DNA from 3 places in the Peribacillus sp. NPDC076916 genome. Region 3 is predicted to be linked to each of the others. Evidence: riboswitches for the same ligand, from Rfam matches in the RefSeq annotation. Region 3 holds a riboswitch; each other region holds the start of a gene.

Region 1 (3,290 bases), on a different contig from region 3:
CACATAAAGGAATAATTGCGGCGGTGCAAGGTAATTCAGGATAACCCCGATGCCCAATCCCAAAAGTACAGCGATCGTGCAATATGCCGGCACTCCATTTTTAGATACTTTAGCAAAGGCTTTCGGAGCCTGGCCATTCAATGCCAGTGTATAAAGCATACGTCCTGCACTGAAAATCCCACTGTTGCATCCAGACATTGCCGCGGTGATTACGACAAAATTAATGATTCCTGCCGCAGCAGTGATACCTATTTTGGCAAAGGTTGAAACAAATGGACTGCCTAGGTCATCCAGTTGATCCCAAGGGAATACTGTCACGATGACGAATATAGCACCAATGTAGAAAATTAAAATGCGCCATATGATTGTTTGGATCGCTTTTGTTACGGTCTTCGTTGGATTTTTCGCTTCCCCGGCTGTTATGCCGATAAGCTCAACGCCTTGATAGGAAGCCACGACTAGGGAGAGAGCGAAGAAGAATCCTGTCCACCCTCCAGTAAAGAAGCCGCCATTTGCCCAAAGATTCGATAATCCGATTGCATCCCCGCCATTCCCTATTCCAAAGAAGATAAGGCCAAGGCCGGCAATGATCATCAATATAATGGTTATGATTTTTATTAGCGCAAACCAAAATTCAAATTCCCCGAAGGATTTAACGGAAATGAGGTTTGCTGCCCCCAAGATGATCATGGCGACCACACCTGGTATCCAAGCAGGTAACTCCGGGAACCAATATTTCATATACAACCCAACCGCGATGATTTCGGACATTCCGACGATTACCCATTGAAACCAATTGCTCCAAGCAGTCATATAACCTGCCAAGGGATGTATATAGCTACTTGCAAAGGTTGCAAAAGAACCTGTAGTCGGTTCTAAATATAGCATCTCACCCATGGAACGCATGATGAAAAATATAAAAATACCTGCGATTGCATAAGCAAGCATAACAGAGGGCCCGGTCCATTTGATCGTGCTCGCAGAACCCATGAATAACCCGACCCCGATGGTTCCGCCTAAAGCTATCATTTGAATATGTCTTGATTCCAGCCCTCTCTTTAATTCCTTGTTCGACATGATTAACTCCCCCAGATGCAATATCGGTAATGCTTTTCCATCCTTGCCACGAACACTCTCTTTTAATTAGAAATGCTTTATCGTAATCAATATTACATAACACTTCAATTATGTTTTCTTATCTTATAATAGTAAATATTCTGTAAAAGTACAATTGTATTTTTGAAAAAAACAGTTACCAATAATATCTTGTCGACTTTTTAATTTAAAAATATCATTTCAAAAAAATGATGTTCAGTATCTTATAATAGTGATAATTCAAAAAGAGTAGAAAACAATCACTTCTGCTTAAACCTTAAGTTAATACACACCACCATTAAACTGCAGATAATGCCTGTTTCATTTCAAAAAAATTGTTGACCTACCGAAAAATAGATGATAGAATTCCAATATTATTTTATAAGCATAATGAATGATCCAACAGTGGATGATTAACACTGACAGACATTTCTTCACAACCGCATACAAGCAAGCGATGAATGCTATGGATGACACTATAGCAGGAGCAGCTTCTGGAGAGACTGTACAAGATGCAGCGCCGAAGGATTCACAATCTCAGGCAAAAGGACAGAAGAGTAACGAATGATAGAATTGTTATTCTGAACCCTTTAAGAGATTGGTATTATCCAATCTCTTTTTTTATTGTCCAATTTGTGATTGGACTTAAAACTACACTCTTGAAAACCATTGGAATAGGCAAGGAGGGCAAAAAATCACGCCCCTCTCTCCAAGTCCATGCAGGTTGAAATCATTCACTAACAAGACTATAAAAAACGGGGGCGCAAGAATTGGCTAAACAGGAATTAAAAAGAGATTTAAAAAATCGGCATGTACAACTGATTGCAATAGGAGGAACCATTGGCACCGGTTTATTTTTAGGATCCGGAAAAGCCATACAATTGGCTGGGCCTTCCATTATATTCTCCTATCTGATAATAGGGATTGCCTTGTTTTTTGTAATGAGGGCGCTGGGCGAATTGCTATTATCCAATGCGGGTTATGTATCATTCACTGAATTTGCAACCGAATATGTCGGTCCATGGGCTGGATTCGTGACAGGTTGGACATATTGGTTCTGTTGGATCATGACCGCAATGGCCGATATCATAGCTGTCGGTGTCTATATACAATATTGGTTCGATATCCCTCAATGGATTCCGGCTCTAATATGCCTAGTCATTCTGTTAGGATTGAACCTATTGACAGTTAAGTTATTTGGCGAATTGGAATTCTGGTTTGCCATCATTAAAGTAATCACGATCATTACCTTGATCATCGTAGGAACCATTCTTTTGATCATCGGCTTCAATACCAATACCGGAACGGTTTCCGTAACGAACCTATGGAATCATGGGGGCATGTTCCCCAATGGCATTTCCGGATTCCTATTATCTTTACAGTTGGTCGTATTCTCATTTGTCGGTGTCGAATTGGTCGGGGTCTCCGCAGCGGAAACGGCGAACCCGAGAAAGAACATTCCCTCTGCCATCAATAAAATCCCTGTCCGGATTTTACTTTTCTATGTTGGTGCCCTATTCGTCATTCTCTGTGTCAACCCATGGACACAACTTGATGCCTCGAGCAGCCCATTTGTAGAGGTCTTTGCGTTAATCGGCATTCCTGTCGCTGCAGGAATCATCAACTTCGTCGTGTTGACATCCGCTGCTTCTGCATGCAACAGCGGTTTATTTTCAACAAGCCGGATACTCTATACGTTAAGCAGGAATGGCGAAGCCCCTGCTAAACTGGAAAAATTAAATAAACAGGCTGTTCCAAGCAATGCCTTATTAACATCCACCATCGTTGTATCAATAGGGGCATTATTGAGCAAGCTGATACCGGAACAGGCGTTTACCGTGGTGACGACCATCAGTGCCATCTGTTTCATTTGGGTATGGAGCATCATCTTGATCTCCCATATTAAATATTCGAAAACAAGGCCTGATCTAAGAGCTCAATCGACTTTCAAGGCTCCTTTTACACCCTTTGTCAATTACGCCATTTTAGGATTATTCCTATTCATCCTTATTGTTATGCTATTCGCTGAAGCTACACGACTATCACTGCTCTTGACCCCAATCTGGTTCATACTCTTGGTGATACTCTATAACTATCGGAAAAAATATAACTAAAGGAAATAAAGCCTTGAATTCGATTCGAATTCAAGGCTTTATCCGTCCATGAAACAGATCAAGAATAGGCAATTGGCGTGT
Region 2 (3,290 bases), on a different contig from region 3:
TCAGTTCCAAAGCTTTTTCAGCCTTGGAGTTCTGGACTGTTTCATTCACTTTAGAAAATAAATCATCAAGCTTTGCCAAAAAGTCAGGGGAAGGCTGATCATACTTTTCTTTCATATTCTTTAAAGTATAAAAGACCGCCTCTCTGCTGCTGCATGCTTCCCTTTGGAGAGTGAGAGCCGAAAATGCGCTTCCTTTTGATCCATCCGAAATAGGCTTGAATTTGGAAACAGCATCATACAATGCCTGTTCCGTTGGAGAAAATTCAATGGTGATGGTTTCCACATGCCGTTTTGTCCATTCAATGCCAGTATCGGCCCGCCGGTTTCGAATCATGACAGTATTGACCAGTTCCTTTAGGTGTTCATCTTCAATGATGTTGCGGCCTTTCCCTTTATACTTTTCCGAAAAGAGCGAAGCATTTCCCAAGTGGCCCGGTTTCAATAACGAAACGAGGTGAAAAATCTCCTCGACTTTATTTTGAATCGGAGTGGCTGTAAGGAGTAAACAAAATTTCTTTTTCAGATTTTGGACGAATTCATAGTTCTTCGTCTTATTATTTTTAAGTTTATGAGCTTCATCAATAATGATGAAGTCATATTCCTGAGTGAAAATGATATCTCGATGTGGAGCGCGTTTCGCTGTATCGATGGATGAAATGACCACATCACAGGAGTCCCAAACATAACTTTTTCTCTGAACGACTGCCGGTATATGAAACTTGGTATTCAATTCAAACGCCCATTGTGTGACAAGGGAGGCTGGAACAAGGATCAATACTTTTTTTACAAGGCCCCTAATCATATACTCTTTTAGGATCAAGCCTGCTTCAATTGTTTTTCCGAGCCCCACCTCATCAGCTAAAATGGCCTTTCCATTCATCTTTTCCACCACTTGCTTTGCTGCTTCCAATTGATGGGGAAGCGGGGTTAACTGCGGAAGGTGTTTGGGCGCCTGTAAACCTTCAAAATCAGGGATAATAAGATTTTCCTCCATTTGAACCGCCAGCTTATAAAGCTCCCAATTTCCCCATGGACCGTCATTTTCCACTTTTTGCAGAAGCTCGTCATTCCATTCAGAATTGAAGGATATATTGATTTTCATAGAAATAACTCCCTCTTAAATCATAATTTCCTTAATAAAGGGTCAAAACCCGAACATTTTGTATGTGAAGTAAGAAAAATATTTCTCTTCAAAAGATATTGCAGAGATAAGTTTCTTAGGGTAGGATATAAGTATATTTAGAAAATTCAATTTCCAAACGCTACAAAGAATCTTTGTACATCGATTTTGCAGTTCGCGTTTTCTTAGTATGGGCTATAGGCTCTTAATTTATCCAAGATTACTGAAGGAGATCACTCAAACGGTTTCTGAAGTTTTAGGAGAATTGGCAGAGAATGTATTCGATGATGCTCAAAGGTTTTACCGATGCTTGGGGCTATTTCGTTTCCTTTCATTGGCAGACCATTCATATGCGGGTGAAGATAAGGGGAGAGACTACGGATGTAGCGCCGAAGGAGCAAACTTAGCAGTGAATCTCTCAGGCAAAAGAACTCTTATTGGACGCAACTCTGGAGAGCGCCGCCCGTTTTGGGACGGCCACCAAAGGGGAAAACCTATTACATAGGTAAACTTTCAGGTTTCAGGACAGAGAAAAAGCTCAAATGGGCTTTCTCTGTCCTTTTTTGTGCTTTTTTCACATCATGAATCAGGATATACCTGATGCGAAATGACAAGAAGCTTTTGATAATGAAGCCAATTAATTTCAAAAAAAATCTGAAGGGGGTCATTTTTTGACCAATTTAAAAAGAACACCACTATTCGAGGTTTATCGTGAATACGGAGGTAAAACGATTGATTTTGGCGGCTGGGAACTTCCTGTCCAATTTTCGGGTATCAAGGACGAACATGAAGCCGTACGTACAAAATCGGGGTTATTCGATGTTTCCCATATGGGGGAAGTCGATGTTAAGGGTCCTGGGAGCCTTTCCTTTTTACAGAAAATGCTCACTAATGATATATCAAAGCTGCAGCAGGGCGGTGCCCAATATACCGCCATGTGTTATGAAAACGGAGGCACGGTTGATGATCTTATCGTGTATAAAAGGGCAGAGGACGACTATCTGCTCGTGGTCAATGCAGCGAATACAGAAAAAGATTTCAATTGGCTTCAAGCTAATTTAACGGAAGATGTCCAAATTACGAATGTATCGAGTGACTATACACAGCTGGCACTTCAAGGACCATCTGCAGAAAAGATATTACAAAAACTATCGGGAAATACTGACTTAAGTGAAATTGGATTTTTCAAGTTCAAGGAAAATGTCCTGATTAACGGTATCTCCACGTTGGTATCCCGTACTGGATACACTGGTGAAGATGGTTTTGAGATATATAGTGACAGTGAAAATGGTCCTGCCCTTTGGAAGGCGATTATGGAAGCCGGAAAGGAAGAGGGGGTTCAGCCGATTGGTTTAGGTGCTCGTGATACCCTGCGTTTTGAAGCGAAACTGCCGCTTTATGGGCAGGAGCTTTCAGCGGACATCACCCCGATAGAAGCCGGTATTGGTTTTGCAGTGAAAGTGGATAAGGAAGCGGATTTTTTCGGGAAAGCCGTTCTTGCTGAGCAAAAGGAGAATGGAGCTCCCCGCAAGCTTGTGGGAATTGAAATGATTGACCGTGGCATTCCGCGTCATGGGTATAAGATCTACAGCGGTGATAAAGTCATTGGTGAGGTCACGACCGGTACCCAATCACCCACGTTGAAGAAAAACGTGGGATTGGTACTTATCGATAAGGAATTTTCGGTACTGGATGCGGAAGTAGAAGTGGAAATCCGTTCCAAGCGTTTGAAAGCCGTTATCATACAAACACCTTTTTATAAAAAACCACGTAAATAGAGGGGAATGGTCATTAGATGAAACATCGTTATTTACCCATGACAGAGCAAGATAAACAAGAAATGCTGGAAGTGATAGGGGTATCTTCTACTCAAGAACTTTTCAATGATATCCCTGAAAGCGTTCGTTTCCAAGGAGAATACGATATTAAGCCTGCTAAATCGGAACCTGCATTAATGAAAGAATTATCAAGGCTAGCTGCCAAGAATGCGGACCTTAAAAGCTATGCTTCCTTCCTTGGTGCGGGTGTCTATGATCATTACGCACCGGTCATCGTCGATCATGTTTTATCCCGTTCTGAGTTTTATACGGCTTATACACCGTATCAGCCAGAAATTTCACAGGGCGAGCTTCAGGCGATCTTCGAATATCAAACGATGATATGTGAATTG
Region 3 (3,290 bases):
GGTTGTATCTCTTGCTTTCTGAAGGACGTCTTTATTCCCTTTACTCTTTAGAACAGTTGCAATCACTTCACCAATTTTCACCATCTCTTCCCTCTTCATGCCTCGAGTTGTTAAAGCTGCTGTCCCCATTCGGATACCGCTCGTAACAAATGGCTTTTCTGGATCATAGGGAATCGTATTTTTATTCACGGTAATGCCTGCGTCTTCCAATAATTTCTCCGCTTCTTTTCCTGTTAAATTCCACGGACGCAAATCTAAAAGGACAATATGATTATCTGTTCCACCAGAAACAAGTGCTGCACCTTCATTTTTTAATGTTTCGCCAAGTGTTGCAGCATTTTCAATGACTTGTTTCGCATAATCCTTAAAGCTTGGTTGTAAAGCTTCGTTGAATGCAACTGCTTTTGCTGCAATGATATGCATAAGTGGACCGCCTTGAATTCCTGGGAATACGGATTTATTAATCGCTTTGTTAATTACTTCATCGTTCGTTAAAATGATGCCCCCCCGAGGTCCTCTTAATGTTTTATGAGTTGTACTTGTCACAACATCCGCATATGGGATTGGGGATGGGTGAAGACCAGTAGCTACCAGCCCGGCTATATGAGCCATATCCACCATAAGTTTTGCACCAACTTGATCGGCAATTTCTCTAAATCGTGCAAAATTAATCGTTCTTGGATAGGCACTTGTTCCTGCAATAATCAATTTAGGTTGTTCTTTCTTTGCGATAGCTTCCAACTCATCATAATCAATTAACTGAGTATCTTCTCTAACTCCATAAGACACAACTTCAAACCATTTTCCTGAAACGCTGACTGGACTTCCATGAGTTAGGTGGCCACCATGTGAAAGGTTCATTCCCATCACCTTATCACCAGGCTGAAGGAGTGCGAAAAAAACTGCGAAATTGGCTTGTGCACCTGAGTGAGGCTGAACATTTGCATATTTGGCACCAAAAAGCTTTGTTAGACGCTCAATGGCCGTTTGTTCTGCCACATCGACAAATTCACACCCACCATAATAGCGCTTTCCTGGATAACCTTCTGCATATTTATTTGTCATCACGCTTCCCATTGCCTCTAATACATCTGGGCTAACAAAATTTTCTGATGCAATCAATTCCAGTGTTTGATGTTGACGTTGTCCTTCTTTCTCAATCGCTTCAAAAATGGTTGAATCATTTTGTTGTAAACTCATTTCATTTTCCCTCCCGGACATTTTTGTAAATTCAGAATTTTTACATAATTACCAATCCCAATATGGTGCTCTTTCCCGCTACAGACCTGCTTTTCTATGAAAACTGCTAAAAACAGTATGCTTTACAACCTTTTTTGCACGCAAAAAAGGACAGAAAAGGGTCGTAGCGTTCTCTACCCTTCTCTGTCCTTTTACCTGAGAGTTTAGCTCCATTTTTTAAATAGAGCCTTTCCCCTTTGGTGGCGTATGTGTTTATACGCGCTCTCCAGAGGTGCGTCCATTTGTGGTTCCATCTACCTGAGAGATTTGTTCCAAGGGTCTTTTTGGAACTTGCTCCTTCGGTGGCTTGTCGCTTTGCACTCTCCCACAACTGTCATCCGCTTATTCAATTTGGTACATTTAGAATAGTTGTTGAGAATAATAATGTCAAGCATTTTTGAAAGCGCTAACAATACTATTCTAAAATATTTATTTCGAATTATCATAGAATCAACCAGATATCTTTGGCTTTTTAAAACGGGCAGATTTTTTACTCACCGAGTTGGAAAAAATGGAGCAGCAACTATCTGTACAAACACAGCAAATAGAATCAAAGGATTTCTTGCCTCTTAATTCCCCGCTACCTCTCTCTGATTCGCCTGATCCACCTTCGTTATGCGCATCTTATAAATCGCAATCAGCAGAATGAACCAAACAGGAGTAACGAATAAGGCAACACGAGTGTCGTCCGCAAGTGCAAGAACAACAAGGACGAATGCCAGGAAAGCAAGGATCAAGTAATTGGAAATTGGATAAAGTGGTAATTTAAATTTGTTCTTTTTCACTAGATCTGGTCTTGTTTTACGGTATTTCAAATGACTGATGACTGTAATTCCCCAAATAAAGATGAAACATACGGTAGAAATACTTGTAATCAAGGTAAATACGCCTTCAGGCATTAAATAATTCAATACAACAGAAATTAAAATGACAACAGTTGAAAAGAACAATGCATTGGAAGGTACTTTACGGTCATTAAGTTTTGCAAACGGTACAGGTGCATTTTTATCTTTGGCAAGTGAGTATACCATCCGGCTTGTACTGAAGATTGCGCTGTTACATGCCGAAGCAGCCGATGTTAGGACGACAAAATTAACGATACCAGCAGCTCCAGCAATACCTACAGCCACAAATACTTGAACGAATGGGCTTTCCGTTGGGATGATTGCGTTCCATGGATAAACACTCATAATGACAATAAGTGCTCCAATGTAGAAAATTATAATCCGAATAGGAATATTATTGATCGCCTTGGGGATAACTTTTTCTGGATCTTCTGTTTCACCTGCTGTAAGTCCTACAAGTTCAATGCCCACAAACGCAAACACTACCATCTGGAATGAGAGGACAAAACCATTTATTCCATTTGGGAACATACCCTCGTGACTCCATAGATTCGTGAAACTTGCTGCGCCTGAATCAGTGGAAAAGCCTTTAATAATCATGAAAATACCGATAACAATTAATGCTAGAATAGCTATGACCTTAATTAATGCGAACCAGAATTCCATTTCGCCAAAAAGTTTTACGGTTGCAAGATTCATAAATAGCAGAATGACTAGTGCAATTAATCCAGGCATCCACTGCGGTACGGAGGGAAACCAATACTGAGTATAAAGTCCAACTGCTGTTAAGTCGGCCATTGCGATTGAAATCCAGCAGAACCAGTATGTCCAGCCGGTTACAAATGCTGCCATATTACCTAAATAGTCTCTTACAAAGTCAACAAAGGAATGATAGTTCAAATTAGATAAGAGTAGTTCTCCAAGTGCGCGCATGATTAAAAAACAAATGATGCCTGTAATCATGTAAGCAAATAGAATTGATGGTCCAGCTAAATGAATAGATTTTCCTGCTCCAAGAAATAATCCCGTTCCGATTGCACCACCAATAGCTATGAGTTGTACGTGCCTGTTTTTTAACCCTCTATCCAACTTTTGTTCCTGCATACGATTCCCCACTTTCTACTTTTATAGGCTACTTGGAATTTTTTCCTTATAAAGGTTCAGTCCTTCAATTAGTGTGAATTATTAGCACACTGGGAGACTGCT

What was found. A riboswitch is a leader RNA that binds a small molecule or an ion and turns the genes downstream of it on or off. The one in region 3 is predicted to bind glycine.
Region 1: another riboswitch for glycine. It lies ahead of ACQKFG_RS17460 (amino acid permease); the one in region 3 lies ahead of glyA (serine hydroxymethyltransferase).
Region 2: another riboswitch for glycine. It lies ahead of gcvT (glycine cleavage system aminomethyltransferase GcvT); the one in region 3 lies ahead of glyA (serine hydroxymethyltransferase).

Annotation. Positions count from the first base shown of each region.
Region 1 is NZ_JBNNIU010000005.1:145,882-149,171, forward strand. Features, by position in the region: gene ACQKFG_RS17455 (amino acid permease) at 1-1,077, opposite strand, end outside; glycine riboswitch at 1,580-1,658, shown strand; gene ACQKFG_RS17460 (amino acid permease) at 1,866-3,209, shown strand.
Region 2 is NZ_JBNNIU010000002.1:151,332-154,621, forward strand. Features, by position in the region: gene ACQKFG_RS05725 (DEAD/DEAH box helicase) at 1-1,102, opposite strand, end outside; glycine riboswitch at 1,477-1,564, shown strand; glycine riboswitch at 1,568-1,651, shown strand; gene gcvT (glycine cleavage system aminomethyltransferase GcvT) at 1,792-2,898, shown strand; gene gcvPA (aminomethyl-transferring glycine dehydrogenase subunit GcvPA) at 2,916-3,290, shown strand, end outside.
Region 3 is NZ_JBNNIU010000006.1:10,443-13,732, forward strand. Features, by position in the region: gene glyA (serine hydroxymethyltransferase) at 1-1,200, opposite strand, end outside; glycine riboswitch at 1,374-1,479, opposite strand; gene ACQKFG_RS18085 (amino acid permease) at 1,809-3,188, opposite strand.